DNA from 2 places in the Bacillus capparidis genome. Region 2 is predicted to be linked to the other one. Evidence: predicted binding sites of a transcription regulator. Region 2 holds the regulator's gene; the other holds the start of a gene.
The links. Region 2 encodes LexA, which represses DNA repair genes until DNA is damaged. Its sites were predicted from a motif close to CGAACATATGTTCG; they were not measured.

Region 1: JOC74_RS00200 (YhjD family protein) is a predicted target of LexA. The motif match lies at 2,281-2,294, and genes of this name have one in related genera.

Annotation. Positions count from the first base shown of each region.
Region 1 is NZ_JAFDST010000001.1:31,046-37,627, reverse strand. Features, by position in the region: gene JOC74_RS00220 (GntR family transcriptional regulator) at 1-107, opposite strand, end outside; gene JOC74_RS00215 (hypothetical protein) at 132-869, opposite strand; gene lepB (signal peptidase I) at 1,039-1,539, opposite strand; gene JOC74_RS00205 (TVP38/TMEM64 family protein) at 1,542-2,162, opposite strand; gene JOC74_RS00200 (YhjD family protein) at 2,321-2,683, shown strand; gene JOC74_RS00195 (competence protein ComK) at 2,776-3,354, opposite strand; gene JOC74_RS00190 (IDEAL domain-containing protein) at 3,620-3,853, shown strand; gene JOC74_RS00185 (methyl-accepting chemotaxis protein) at 3,927-4,577, opposite strand; gene JOC74_RS00180 (protoglobin domain-containing protein) at 4,781-5,218, opposite strand; gene JOC74_RS00175 (carbohydrate ABC transporter permease) at 5,319-6,146, opposite strand; gene JOC74_RS00170 (carbohydrate ABC transporter permease) at 6,162-6,582, opposite strand, start outside.
Region 2 is NZ_JAFDST010000001.1:596,389-602,970, reverse strand. Features, by position in the region: gene tkt (transketolase) at 1-313, opposite strand, end outside; gene JOC74_RS03000 (DUF896 domain-containing protein) at 475-705, opposite strand; gene JOC74_RS02995 (YneB family resolvase-like protein) at 780-1,445, opposite strand; gene yneA (cell division suppressor protein YneA) at 1,466-1,777, opposite strand; gene lexA (transcriptional repressor LexA) at 1,935-2,555, shown strand; gene JOC74_RS02980 (SGNH/GDSL hydrolase family protein) at 2,720-3,376, opposite strand; gene JOC74_RS02975 (DUF421 domain-containing protein) at 3,577-4,296, shown strand; gene JOC74_RS02970 (NucA/NucB deoxyribonuclease domain-containing protein) at 4,754-5,140, shown strand; gene comJ (competence protein ComJ) at 5,189-5,677, shown strand; partial or broken gene JOC74_RS24425 (IS3-like element ISBth8 family transposase) at 5,949-6,072, opposite strand; gene JOC74_RS02960 (hypothetical protein) at 6,239-6,582, opposite strand, start outside.

The DNA of each region.
Region 1 (6,582 bases), 570 kb from region 2:
TCTCCGGGCCTTAAATGTCCGGAAACAATGAGCGCCGTTAGCTGAGTTTCAATCTGATGATAAATCGGCTCTCTGGAATTTTCCTCGATTTGTATTGGAAGTTTCATACATGATTGCTCCTTGCCCTCAGTTTACACATGATAATCTACCTTCTTTGCCAACCTTTTCGCTTCAAGAAAAGCAAGTACATTACTGATAAGGAAAACTAGCAAAGCGATGCAAACTGATAGGAATGGAGCATTTGTCACGATATCGAACGACCATCCAACCAACCCTTTCCCAGTAAAGAAATGAAGTGCTGCGAAAAGAATAATGACACTCGAATAAAGCAATACATTGTAGTTGATAAGCTGTTTTATAGAATATTTGCCGCCAACATCTCCTGCGGCTAAGAATGCTCCTGCTGATGCTGCAATAAGTGCCCACAAGAGAATAAATGCGACTGATTGGCCCAAAGAAAGCTCTGAGAAGAGAGGGTTACTGTTAGGTAAAAGGAACGCTCCTGATACCCCCACAACTGCCGTGAGAAACGTATAGAAAAAAGAAAGGATTAAACGGCTTGCCAGCAAGACCTCCTGCTTAATCGGCAGCATGGAGGCTTGAACATAAAATGCATTGGCATATAGATGGCTTTTTATTTTCACCACTCTGAAAATTTGGAGCCTCCCTGAATACGGATAAAACATAACAAAGATACATAAGACCAAATCTGCGATGACGGCTCCCCAATTTTTTATATCCCGGTCAATAAAAAAACCAAAGAAAAAAGCAATGATAGCAGCCATAAAAAGCTGGCGCAGCAGCTGATTCACAGGAGTTACCTTTAATTCATACGCCACGAGCCCCCACAATTGTTTTTGATTTGCCACGTTGTTCCCTCCAATAGTGTTTATATGTTTATATACAGTAATACACAATCATCTTTTTTTCAAGCTTTTTTCGCAAAAAAAGAACGCGTTACCAATTCATTGCCCGGGGAATTTTCATATACAAAAAAAGAAGAGTGAATAAATCCCCCTCCTTTTAAACGTATCGTAATTAATCCGATACAATCCCCACTACATCACGATTTGAAATAAATCCGAAATGACGGCTGTCAAAGCTGTGTATTCGGTTGTCTCCCATTACAAAATAACTATTCTCCGGAACTTCCTTTTCACCTGTTACTTCTTTCAAAGTAAAATCACCTGTTAACGGGTAGCCTTGATTAACTGTCTTTAAATCCTTAAGAAAAGGTTCATTAACAGGTTTTCCGTCCACATACAGCTGATCCTTGTCATATTCAATCGTATCTCCCGGCAGTCCGATCACTCGTTTGATATAAACATTATTTTCAGGACCATTAAATAAAAGGATATCGAAGCGCTTGATTGTTTTGAAATGATGGGCGTACTTATTAATCACAAGCTCGTTTCCCTCTTGAAAGGTTGGGTTCATGCTGATTCCTTCTACCTTGTATTCAATAAAGACTACATTTTTCACTTGTATTCCCAACACAAGACAAGCTACTCCTGCAATCACCCAGAATTTTTTTTTCACTATCAACGCTCCTCTCTCTCGTTTTCCCTCTTCACGAACTTCACATTAAGACGCTGTTCAAGACGTTTTCCAATAATCCACAAAAGAAAAATGACCGAAGCAGCAATAATTGATCGTATAGGTTGAGTGATTAGCGCTTGTAAATCGTAACCGATAAAGCTGATCATAAAAATCATCACAAGCTTTCCGGCAAACACGGCGAGCAAAAATTGCCAAACACCTATTTTTGACAGACCCGCGACAACATTTACTGCAGAAGAAGGAGTAAACGGAAAGCAAAGGAGCAAAAACAACGGACCAAACCCTCTTCTTTCCACCCAGTGCATCAGTCTTCGCACGGACTTGTGTCTGCGAACAAAACCAAGCAACCGCTCTTGTCCAAAACGTCGAACCAAAAAGAAAACAAAAAATGCACCCGCTGACGAACCGAGCCAACTTAAGACAAACCCTTGCCACAATCCAAACGAATTGGTATTGGCAACCACAAAAACAACCAGAGGCAAAAACGGAAGAAACGCCTCAATAAATGGCAATAATATCGCAATAAACGGACCGAAAGCCCGATAGGATTTAAACAGCTCTGTTAAATTTTCATTCGAAAAAAAATTGAGGAATTCTTGCACTTCGATACTCCTTAAGATTCGTCTCTCTTTATTCTACACATTTATCAAAAAACTTTAAATCATTCGTTTCATTTTTCGCTCTCTTGAAATAATAACAGAAAATATGTAAAATAAGAAAAGAACATACGTTCGCTACTTGGAGGAAAGAAGGTAAGGATATGTCAAGAATTCCATCAAATATCCAAAACATGATTGAACAAGCCATTTACCTCCCGATGGCTATCGCTATTTTAAACCGTGATCTAACGTTCATTAAAGAAGGACCTTTTAAATTAAAGGATCCTTATTTACATCTTATCGAGGAATCGCTGAAATTAGCACTAAAGGATTTATCTGAAGTAAAACAAGAGCTTAGGAGGAAAAGAATTCGGATACGAAAGGTCAAACAGGATGAAGGATTTACGAAGTACTCATTTCTTTATGACGGATACGAGGAAATGCATAAGTATTTCAATCCCCGTATCCGTGAGCAGGTGAATCTTTTATTAGAGCATTATTTATTTAAAGCCGACCCTTCTTAGCATGCTTTGCATAAATACCCGGGGCAGACTATAACTTAGCCATCAGAATACCCCTGCTCCAATGAAAATTACTGAGGTAATAATTCTTAAAGCTAGTACCTTTTTCTTATTTCACGCAGGATGTAATCGTAGAAAAGCTTGGCTTGGTTTTCTGGAGATAATTCCATAAAATCAGGCAGGTTTGCAGTTTTTGTTTCAAGTCGATCCAAAAATTTGGTTCTAAGCCATGCTGTACGTTGGACTTGATGTTTAAAAGAGGCGGATGAAACAGGGATCTCTAAGGTGCGGCCGTTCTTTAAAAGGACTTTCGTGTTATCCAATTCTGTAGAATTACAGTCATCCACATGCTTAAGCGAAACCCATCCGCATTGTGGACGGCTTGAGGAAAAGGTTGGAAACATAAAAATATTATTAACGTGGTCAACCGCTATTGGCGGTTTATGGGAAACGTTAATCATTTCAAAGGTTCCCGCTTTTCTTCCAGCATAGCTTGACCCATAGTAGCGACAGCTTCGGTCAATAATTTGCATTGGTTTCAATTTGACCTGGAATGACTTTTCTGTCTCAATCACAAGCGAGTAAATGCTTTTTTCTTTTTGCAGAGGCAACACTGCAATGGTTGAACTATTTACCTCGTACGATTTTCTGATTTCATCATTATTAGGATTCAATTGCATACCTCCTGGTTTTGATAGGTATATTATACTATTAATCTACCATTAATATATACATTTATCTATAATTTTACAATATATTTTCCAAACCATGCGTATTTCTGCATTTTCCGCGTATAAATTAGGTCTTTTAGACTGCTATTTTTCAAAAAACCTTCTATCCACTCGACTCCCTGTACAACTTGTCTAAAAATTTTAAATATTTATTGATTTTTTCGCCAAAAGTCCATATAATATAAAAAAGGCATCAGGGGGAATCTCTATGAAAGAGAAAAAAACGTATGCTGAGCTCATGAAGTCCCGTAACACTCAAAAGGGCAATGAACTTGATGTGACGATGCTTGATGTTTATATTCAAATGGTTTTGGACGAAGCGTTATTTACGCGGCGCTTGACAACACTAACTGAAAAGATAAATAAGGCTCTGGATAATCGAGATGAAGAGGCTTTCATAGCTTTATCAAGAGAATACCAGAAACTGTTGGAAAACACATAATGCCGATCCTTTACGGATCGGCTTTCTTATTTTCTAATATGAAGACTCTTGTCCAATAGAGTTCAGCTACCCATTACCTGTTTGTAAGGTCCATTAACGAATCGATAGAAGCTGATACGTGAGAAATCGCACCCTTTACGTCCTCAAGATCATTGATAAAGGAGAACACCTCTTGATTAATCTGGCTGTCCTCGATTTTGCTCATTTTCATGTTTTCAACAATCTCATCAAACAACAGATTCACAGAGGTCATCTTCTTTCCGCTTTCTGTGACCATTTCATTGACTTCTGATACATGGCTGGAAACGATGGAAATCTGTGTATTTGTATTTCCGATCAAATTTGATACGGTGGAGACCGATTTTTTTGTTTCTTCCGAAAGCTTTCTCACTTCACTAGCCACCACCGCGAACCCTTTGCCGTGCTCACCGGCGCGAGCTGACTCAATTGAAGCGTTCAAGGAAAGCAGATTGGTTTGCTCCGCAATCTTGGAAACGATTTTCACGATGTCCCCAATTTCATTTGCAATGACCTCCAGCTTCGACATCTCTTCTTCAATTCGATTCATGCTTTGCTCAATCTGATTCATTTGCGTTTGCTGGACGTCAAGTTCCGCTTTTCCGTTAATTGACTTTTTTTCAACTTTTTCAGAGGTTTCTGCTCCTGCCTTTGAAAGAGCCGCTACATTTCCTGATTTGCCGGTTAATCTTTCAACAGAATCCATTGTCTCTTGAAAAATATTTGCTAAGGATTCAGACGTCTCCTTTATTTTAGTATGGAGCGTATCCCTTTTGGCTTCTTCCACATCGCGATGCCTCGTATATTCCGCTTGAAAAAGCATCCAGGACAAGCTGCTGCTCAAGGTTCAAAATTTTTGTCGTTGCCTCCATTGCCCGTCTCATTTCTTGCTTATCCATGATATGCTTATCAAAAAGGATGATAAATGATAAAAGCAAATTCTAAAAATGCACATATGTACCATTTGGGAATCAGCCCGATCCGAAGATGAATATGTGCGATTCTTTTTCTTTTTTCTAAAAACTCTTCTTCTATCCTTCCTGTGAACATTTCCTGGATATGGATCATCAGCGTTTTTTTTAACCTCTCCACTGAGCTGTGCCGATTGATCGTTTCTTCGAGGGAGCTTTCTATCGCAAGGTTTTGATAAAATTTGTTGACGATAGTTTCAATCTCTCTGCTTACGATTGGTTTAAGACGTGATAAAATCTCAAGATCCTCTTCCTCCAGGCTGATCATTTGCAGTTGTCTTTTCATCTCCCCGCTTAATTCTGAATTGATTCTTTGCCCCGTTCCGGCTTGCAGCCACTTAAAAATAAGCGGTTCATTCTTTTTACCAAATAACAAAACCATCCGCCTCCACTGTATAAATTCGTAATTTTAATATCGGATAGCGACGGCCATTTTTTAACAATAAAAAAGCCCCCTTTATCAGGGAGCTGATCTTTCATTCTTTTACAGAGCCTGATGTAAGTCCTGACACAATTCTGCGTTGAAAAAGCAGGACGAGTATGACAAGCGGAACGGTTACGATGACAGTCGCTGCGCTTATTTCTCCCCATGGTATCGTGTATTGCCCTCTGAACATGGCGATGCCGACGGGAACCGTTTTAAATGGTTCATCTGTATTAATGGTTAAAGAAAATAAAAATTCATTCCAAGCCGCGATAAACACGAGAATGGCAGTCGTAAAAACGCCCGGTACTGCAAGGGGAAGCACGACCTTGAAATAGGTTTGCATTCTGGTTGCGCCGTCGATTCGGGCGGCTTCCTCCAAATCGAAAGGGATTTTCCGAAAAAAAGTGACGAGTAACCAGATGGATAGCGGCAAAGCAAAAGTAGTATAAGGGATAATCAGTCCCAAATAGCTGTTAGTTAAGCCAACGTTTCTTAAAAAAAGATAGATCGGCGAAATCGTTGCTATCTGCGGAAACATCGACACGGATAACACGATGCCAAGAAACAATGTTTTTCCTTTAAAATCAAGCCTGGCGATCGCGTAAGCGGCAAATGCTGCCACAAACACGGTATAGGCTGTTGTAATTCCGGCAACTACGGTTGAATTCCACAAATACTTAATAAACGGATATTCAGTAAACACTGAAACGTAATGCGAGAATGTGGGATTAGAGGCAAACCAATCGAAAGCCCTTTCCCCGAACAGCGCGGACAAGGGTTTGATGCTGGCAAGCAAAATCCATAAAAAAGGAAACATGACGAAAAAAACAAATAAGATTAAGCCAAGATAAAAGAAAGGTCCCGCTTTTTTTTTCACGGTTGCACCACCTCCTTATTTTTTGTCAGAAATGAGGTCTGATCCGAGCAGCTTAATATAAATAACGGATATAACCGCCACACATAGAAAGACGATAACAGAGATTGCCGAGCCTTGACCGAAATTGGTTTGGGAAAACATGATTTTATACGCATAAAGAGAGATTACCTCTGTACTGTTTGCTGGTCCTCCTCCAGTCAACACATAAATCAAATCAAAGACACGGAAGGCATCCAGCGTTCGAAATAACAATGCCACAAGGATGCTCGATTTCAAAAGTGGCAGTGTAATCGTGACAAACCGTTTCCACTTTCCCGCACCATCAATCGAAGCTGCTTCATATAAGCTATTTGGGATCGTTTGTAATCCAGCGAGCAACAAGAGAGCCATGTAAGGCGTCGTTTTCCAAACGTCTGTAAAAATAATGGAGAACATC
Region 2 (6,582 bases):
ATTCAGGATGACCAGGCGTCTTGCTTCCCCATTGTCTGAAGCTTTTCAGGTCATCAATTGTCAAATCGAAACCGCTTAAATGCAGCATGCTGTACAAAAGTGCAGAACCGTGACCTGCTGAAAGAACAAAACGGTCTCTGTTAAACCATTCAGGATTTTCCGGGTTAATATTCAAATGCTTGGCCCATAAAGAATACGTCATTGGAGCAGCTCCCATAGGCATTCCTGGATGGCCAGAGTTGGCTTTATCTACAGCGTCTATAGACAGTGTCCGAATTGTTGCAATAGATTTTGATTCGATTGAATTTGACATAGTTATCCCCTTTCTTGTGCTTTATTCACTACACTATTTTATCATAAAACTCTCTAAATGTTTTCACAACTTTTTTGTGTGGTTTAAGAAAAAGGAATTATTTCCTTAAAGAGAGAGTAAAACTCAGTCGAAAAAGCAAATATGAATAAAGAACTGTCGGATTAATGAAGATCCTTTCGCTTCTCGTTTTTTAATTTCTCAGGAGTCACATCCTGTCCGTTAGGATCAATAACTGTAACGCCTTTTAACGTTTTTTTCATAGAAGAACGGAAGCTTTTTAAATATTCTTCACGCAATTTCTTCTGTTCAGCCTGCTCTTCAGCTGTAATTTGTCCTGACTTTGACTTATTTGAAAGTTCATTTATTCTGGCAATCTTATCTTTGGAAAGCATAACCTTCTCCTTCAAGTGGTTTATTCATACATCCTACTAAATAAGAATGCAAATTTCAACCAAACGGTTTTAGGTTATGGGCGTTCGTTCGTTTGCTCCTCTTTTTGTATGTATTCCTGGTACCGACGATGGACAGTGGCTTTCGAAACGTCATAGCCAACCCCTCTTAACGTAGCAGCAATCTCATGGAACGTCAGCTTTCGTGCCCGTAACCGAACGATTTCCTCCAGCGGTACATCCTTTCGTTCTTTTCCTGTACCGTCATGAAAAGGAACTAAGTGATCTTGCGGGCGATAGCCATTTTTTACAGCCTTTTTCATACCCCTTTTTATTTTGAGGTTATGCAGTTTGCGTTGATACTCTTCGACAATACTAACAATCTCTAAAACCATAGAATCAGCCTCCGAGAGCTCAAGCTCCCCTCGATGGGAAATTGAAAAAATCCTTGCACCTTCTTTATATATACAATGCAAAAGGGCGATTTTAGCATTTCCTCTTCCCAGCCTTGTTTCATCCTGGATTAGCACAGCATCTGCCTTAAATTCTTTCATACTGTCAAGCAGCTCAAACACACCCTGCCGGTCTAGATCGTAGCCGCTGGCTTTTTCTGATATTGTCCGAACAACTGTCATATTGTTTTCAGCAGCTAGTCCTGCCAGCTCCTCCAGCTGCCTTTTTAAAGAGGTTTCCTGCTGTTCTTTTGTTGTGCTCACACGAGCATAAATAATTGCTGTTTTCATCTTCTCTGCTTATCCTCCGGTCATTCGACAGTAGCGAGCTGATATGTGGACGGATGTTCCTTTTCAACGGGCAGCACCAAAATATCACCTGGTTTAATAGAATCCGTGGTCAAATGGTTTCTTTCAGTTACCCACTCAATAAAAGCTTGTTTGCTCAATGACTGTTTATCCTCCATCAATTCAGCTAAGTTCCAAAGACTGTCACCTTCTTGAACTTCAATCTTAACATAATTCTCATCACTGCTGCTTTTCCCTAAGAAAGATATAAAAGATATAGACACGCATAAAGTGAAAGCAAATAGACAGAAAAAAATAAATGATTCCTTCTTCACGCTGATCTCCCCCTTGATAGAATGTGTGTTCGTATGATTATTTTCAGTATAAGGGGGAACAAATGTTTCTGTCAATCGTTTTTTTCGAACCTATGTTTGTACTTTAAGGAAAAACATGCTATAATTTGTGTAAAATAGACGTACAGAGGTGAATATTTTGTCAAAGCTCTCAAAAAGGCAACTCGATATATTGCAATTTATAAAAGAAGAGGTTAAACGCAAAGGTTATCCGCCCTCTGTTAGAGAAATCGGTGAAGCAGTCGGCCTTGCTTCAAGTTCCACTGTGCACGGACATTTAGCAAGGCTCGAAACAAAAGGGTTGATCAGGCGTGATCCTACCAAGCCTAGAGCAATTGAAGTTTTGGAGGACGAGGTAGTCCAAATCCCTCAGAGCCAGGTCGTTACTGTACCAGTAATCGGTAAGGTAACTGCTGGAAGCCCAATTACTGCCGTAGAAAATATCGAGGAATATTTCCCGCTGCCAGATCGCCTTGTTCCTCCTGATGAAAATGTATTTATGTTGGAAATTATGGGTGAAAGTATGATTGAAGCCGGAATTCTTGATAAGGATTACGTTATTGTTAAGCAGCAAACCACTGCAAACAACGGGGATATTGTAGTTGCGATGACGGATGATGATGAAGCGACAGTAAAACGTTTTTTCAGGGAAGATAATTACATTCGCTTGCAGCCTGAAAATTCACTGATGGAGCCAATCATTTTACAAAATGTCAGTATTTTAGGGAAAGTAATCGGCGTATACAGAACGATTCATTAATAAAGAAAGAAGTGCAGAAAATTCGCACTTCTTTCTTTATTTAAAATATCTTAAAGGAATTCAATTAAGTTGCCTTTTGCGCATCATGAATTTAGAAACAATTGAATCTGTCGTGTTAAATGAAATGAATCTATCACCTCTCTCTTTTTATGAGCTTAATTCACTTAATTCACTTCCATAAAGCCTTTGGCGATCTCAGCAATACGCTCATAACCGTTATTGTTTGGATGAAGGCCGTCCCAAGTATATGTATTTAAGGTCAGCTTTGTGATACCGCTTACAGAATATAAGTCTAGGACCGGCACGGCATACATCTGGCCAACTGCTTTTATGGCATTTACATAATCAATCAGCTTATGGCCTGCTGGATTTATGTAATTCACATCATATCCAGCATTGTCCCTTTGTAACGGAGTCCATAAATAGATTTTTATAGTTGGTTTTCTCGTTAGAAGGTTTTCAAGTAATGAGCGATAAGCGCCGTAAAACGTAAAAGTATCAAATTCCGTATCGCCAATTGCTCCTAATGATCCGATTGGCTTGTTTAATTTATAATCGTTCGTTCCAGCAAAAATTGTGATGACATCAATATTATTCAGATTTTGTGCCTCTCCTACTACATGAGTTGAACCTTCATCATTGGCGGTCATCGTTTTTCCGGAAACTCCTCGATTGATATATTCTGCAAACCCCATAGTTTCCTTCATGATCGTTTGATACCCGCGAAGAAATACACCGTTGTAAAAGGTCTGGTCAAATTCTGTAATGCTATCCCCTAATGTAAGCCATACCTTGTTTTCCCACTTGCTTAATGTATTCATACTCAACCTGCCCCCGTTCTCAGAAAAGTTCTTGTTATTACTTCCTCATACATTCATCATATTATTTATTCTTCATTTTTGAAAATCTTTTTTGCATTCTAAACTCGCCATCATGAAAAATTCCCAATTGTATATAATTCTTTTAGTAGTTAATTATATGAACAACTTGGAAAATGAAAGATAGTCGACTCTTTGCCATCATGGATTTCCTATCTGTCATTTCGTCAAACGAGGTGTTAGAAGTGTTTTCTTTTGTCGTCAATTTAATATTTATCTTTGTTGTATTTATTTTTGCAGTGAAATTTTTGGGGAAATCTGCTCTTGCACAGCTTACTCCCTACGATTTTGGAGCAATCATTTTTTTATCTTATTTAGCTTTTGAAGCAATTAAAATAGACGGAATTGTACAAGCGCTGATTGGTATGATTGTCGTTACGTGTGTGCACCTGATTATTTCAAAGCTAAGCTTGTACAATTGGATTAATCAATTTATTATTGGGAATCCGACAATTCTTATTAAACATAGCGAGGTTATATACAATAACTTAAGGAAGAACAAATATTCATTGGCAGAATTATTATCGAATCTAAGAGCGTCAGGATACCCGGATATCCAAGATATTGAATATGCGATATTGGAACCTAATGGGGAAATCAGCATATTACCTAAAAAAGAGTTAGTGCCCGTTACTCCGAAGGATTTACATATAAATGTTGAATACAAAGGATTGCCAATTGCCGTTGTGATTGAGGGGAAGATTCAAAAGAAAAATTTAAAATTAATTAATAAGAACGATGAATGGTTAAAAAAGGAATTGGCGGCGAATGGATACCAGCAAATAAAACATATAATTTACGCTTCAGTTAGAGGCACAGATCATTCACTAACCGTTAACACTATAGAGAATAACAAACTTTAAGCACCATAACTTGTTTATAATTTTATGCCCGGAGTGTAACATGTCTATCTGTTTTTTGGTTGGCTTAGGCTAGAGAAAGGATCAACACAACAACAACCATTATCTATACAAATTGTTTTGAAAAGATTTATCAAAACACGCTCTTTATTTATCCAATTGAATGATTCATTTTGTTTTTAAATTGGATAAGGCTGAATGGCAGCTCCTGCCCTTTCTGAACTTGTGAATTGTATGGCGTTTGCGCACCTTGACAGAAAAAAAGCCCTTACATATTAACCAAAATTACATTCCCTGGAAAGGTTTAAATAATCTTCATTTGATGTTGACACCTGTTTTACATTCCTCCAGTAGAGTTTATTTTGGGCAGTCCAAGAACTGCCCTGAAATCGAAATTGGAGGGATTGACGTGAAAAAACGTAATGCCGTACTACTCTCTGTTTTTTTGACTGTGGCTACGCTGGTTGGCTGTCTTGTCGGTCTGTTTGCCGTACATACGACGCAGGCAGAAGCGGCAACAGGCTATGACGTGACTCTTAATTTCCCTTTCTATCGGTATCCTTACACGGGAGACCACGTCCGCGACGCCATGGCCGGACACCCGTCCGTCTGCACGATCGAACGTGACGGCGCTGAAGAGCGACGCGAACAATCGCTGGCGGGCATTCCTACGAAATCAGTTTACGACCGCGACGAATGGCCGATGGCGAAGTGCGAAGAAGGCGGATACGGTGCAAGCGTCCGCTATGTTCCTTCCTCCGACAACCGCGGAGCGGGCGCTTGGGTCGGAAACCAACTAGAATCGTATCCGGACGGAACCCGTGTCAAATTCGTTATGTCGTATTAGGGGCCTTGTAATACAGGGCTCTTCTTCTCATATTAGGAGGCTTAATCCATGAAAAAATGGCCCGTGCATCAGCTTCTCATATCGTACTCCCAAATTGCCGTCTATCGGAAAAACTTGGACAATCCTTTCCCGGATTGGACGGATGGTCACATCAGACAAGGATTCGCCTGGAGACCAGGTAGCGTTGCATTTGGTACATTGGGTGATGTGAATAGCGAAATTGAAGTGTCGATCGAGAACAGGGTATCTTCGGGGGAAGATTCGGTGAGAGCCATTGCAGTGCCGTTCGAAGTGGGTAGAGAAGGGATCACGATCGGCAGCATTTTGTCCAAGACGTTCGATTACAAAATCCCGGATGGCCTATACACTCTCTTGTTTGAGGCCATCCCGTTGAAAGTGGAGGAAAAAGGAAAGCCGAAGATTCGATACGCCTTCCGCTTTATCCCATCCGCCGACCCGCAGGCCATAATTTTGAAGCACGACGGTCAGCTTTCTCCGCAGCTTCCGCTGATTATGGACGCCAAGGCGGCAGTCTGAATAGTTCCCTTCCGATCCATCAGAAAAAATAGAAAAATAGAAAATACTAGCATGTCTAAATAAAAAAGAACTATATAAGGGTCATCCAACAAACAAACCCTAAATTTTAAAAAATCATAAAAGTAAAAGGAAATACATTATTATACATGTCTAATATGTATTCTCCGTTTTATTCAATTATAAATGTAAACAAAATGGCTTAAAATAAGCCAATTAATTATATTTAGGTTAGTTATCAAAGAAAAAAACAACTAGTTCAAAATAAAAAAGCCTTTATTTGAGAGAAAAAGGATTCAAAACAAGCATTATCATGGCAATTTCCTTTTCGGGAATGGCTACCCTATGAGACCTAAATGATCCATCAGTCGATGATATTCATGTGATGTGTACGAGAAGAAGCCCACCAAATGTGGTAGGGCTTCTTTTATTCAGGCTTTTTAATTTTATATGTTTAAATAAGAAATAAATTAGAACCACACATATTAGACATATCTAAAATGTGTGGTCATTATAAAATCAAATAACTTCCTGATATTCTCTGGAACGATCACCATTAAGAAATTAAAGGGATTTATCCTGAATATCAAACTCAGACTTATCTGCTTCTATAGCAGCCTTATCTGCTTGTTTAATAGCCTCAGATAGCTGAATAGCTGCCGCAGCCGCCTGACTAGAAGCCGCAGCTGTCCGACCAGCAGCCTCACCCGCTTGACCGTTACCATACTTACCTGCTTCTTGAGCTGCCTTAGCTGCCTGACTAGCTGCCTCCACTCCCTGAGTAAGAGCCTCAAGCGCCTTTCTAAATTGACTTGCAGCCTTAGTTGCCTGTTGAACTGTCAGCCTAGCTGCCTTAGCTGCCTGTTGAGCTTTCAGCCTAGAAGCCGCCTGTTCACTATTATATCCAG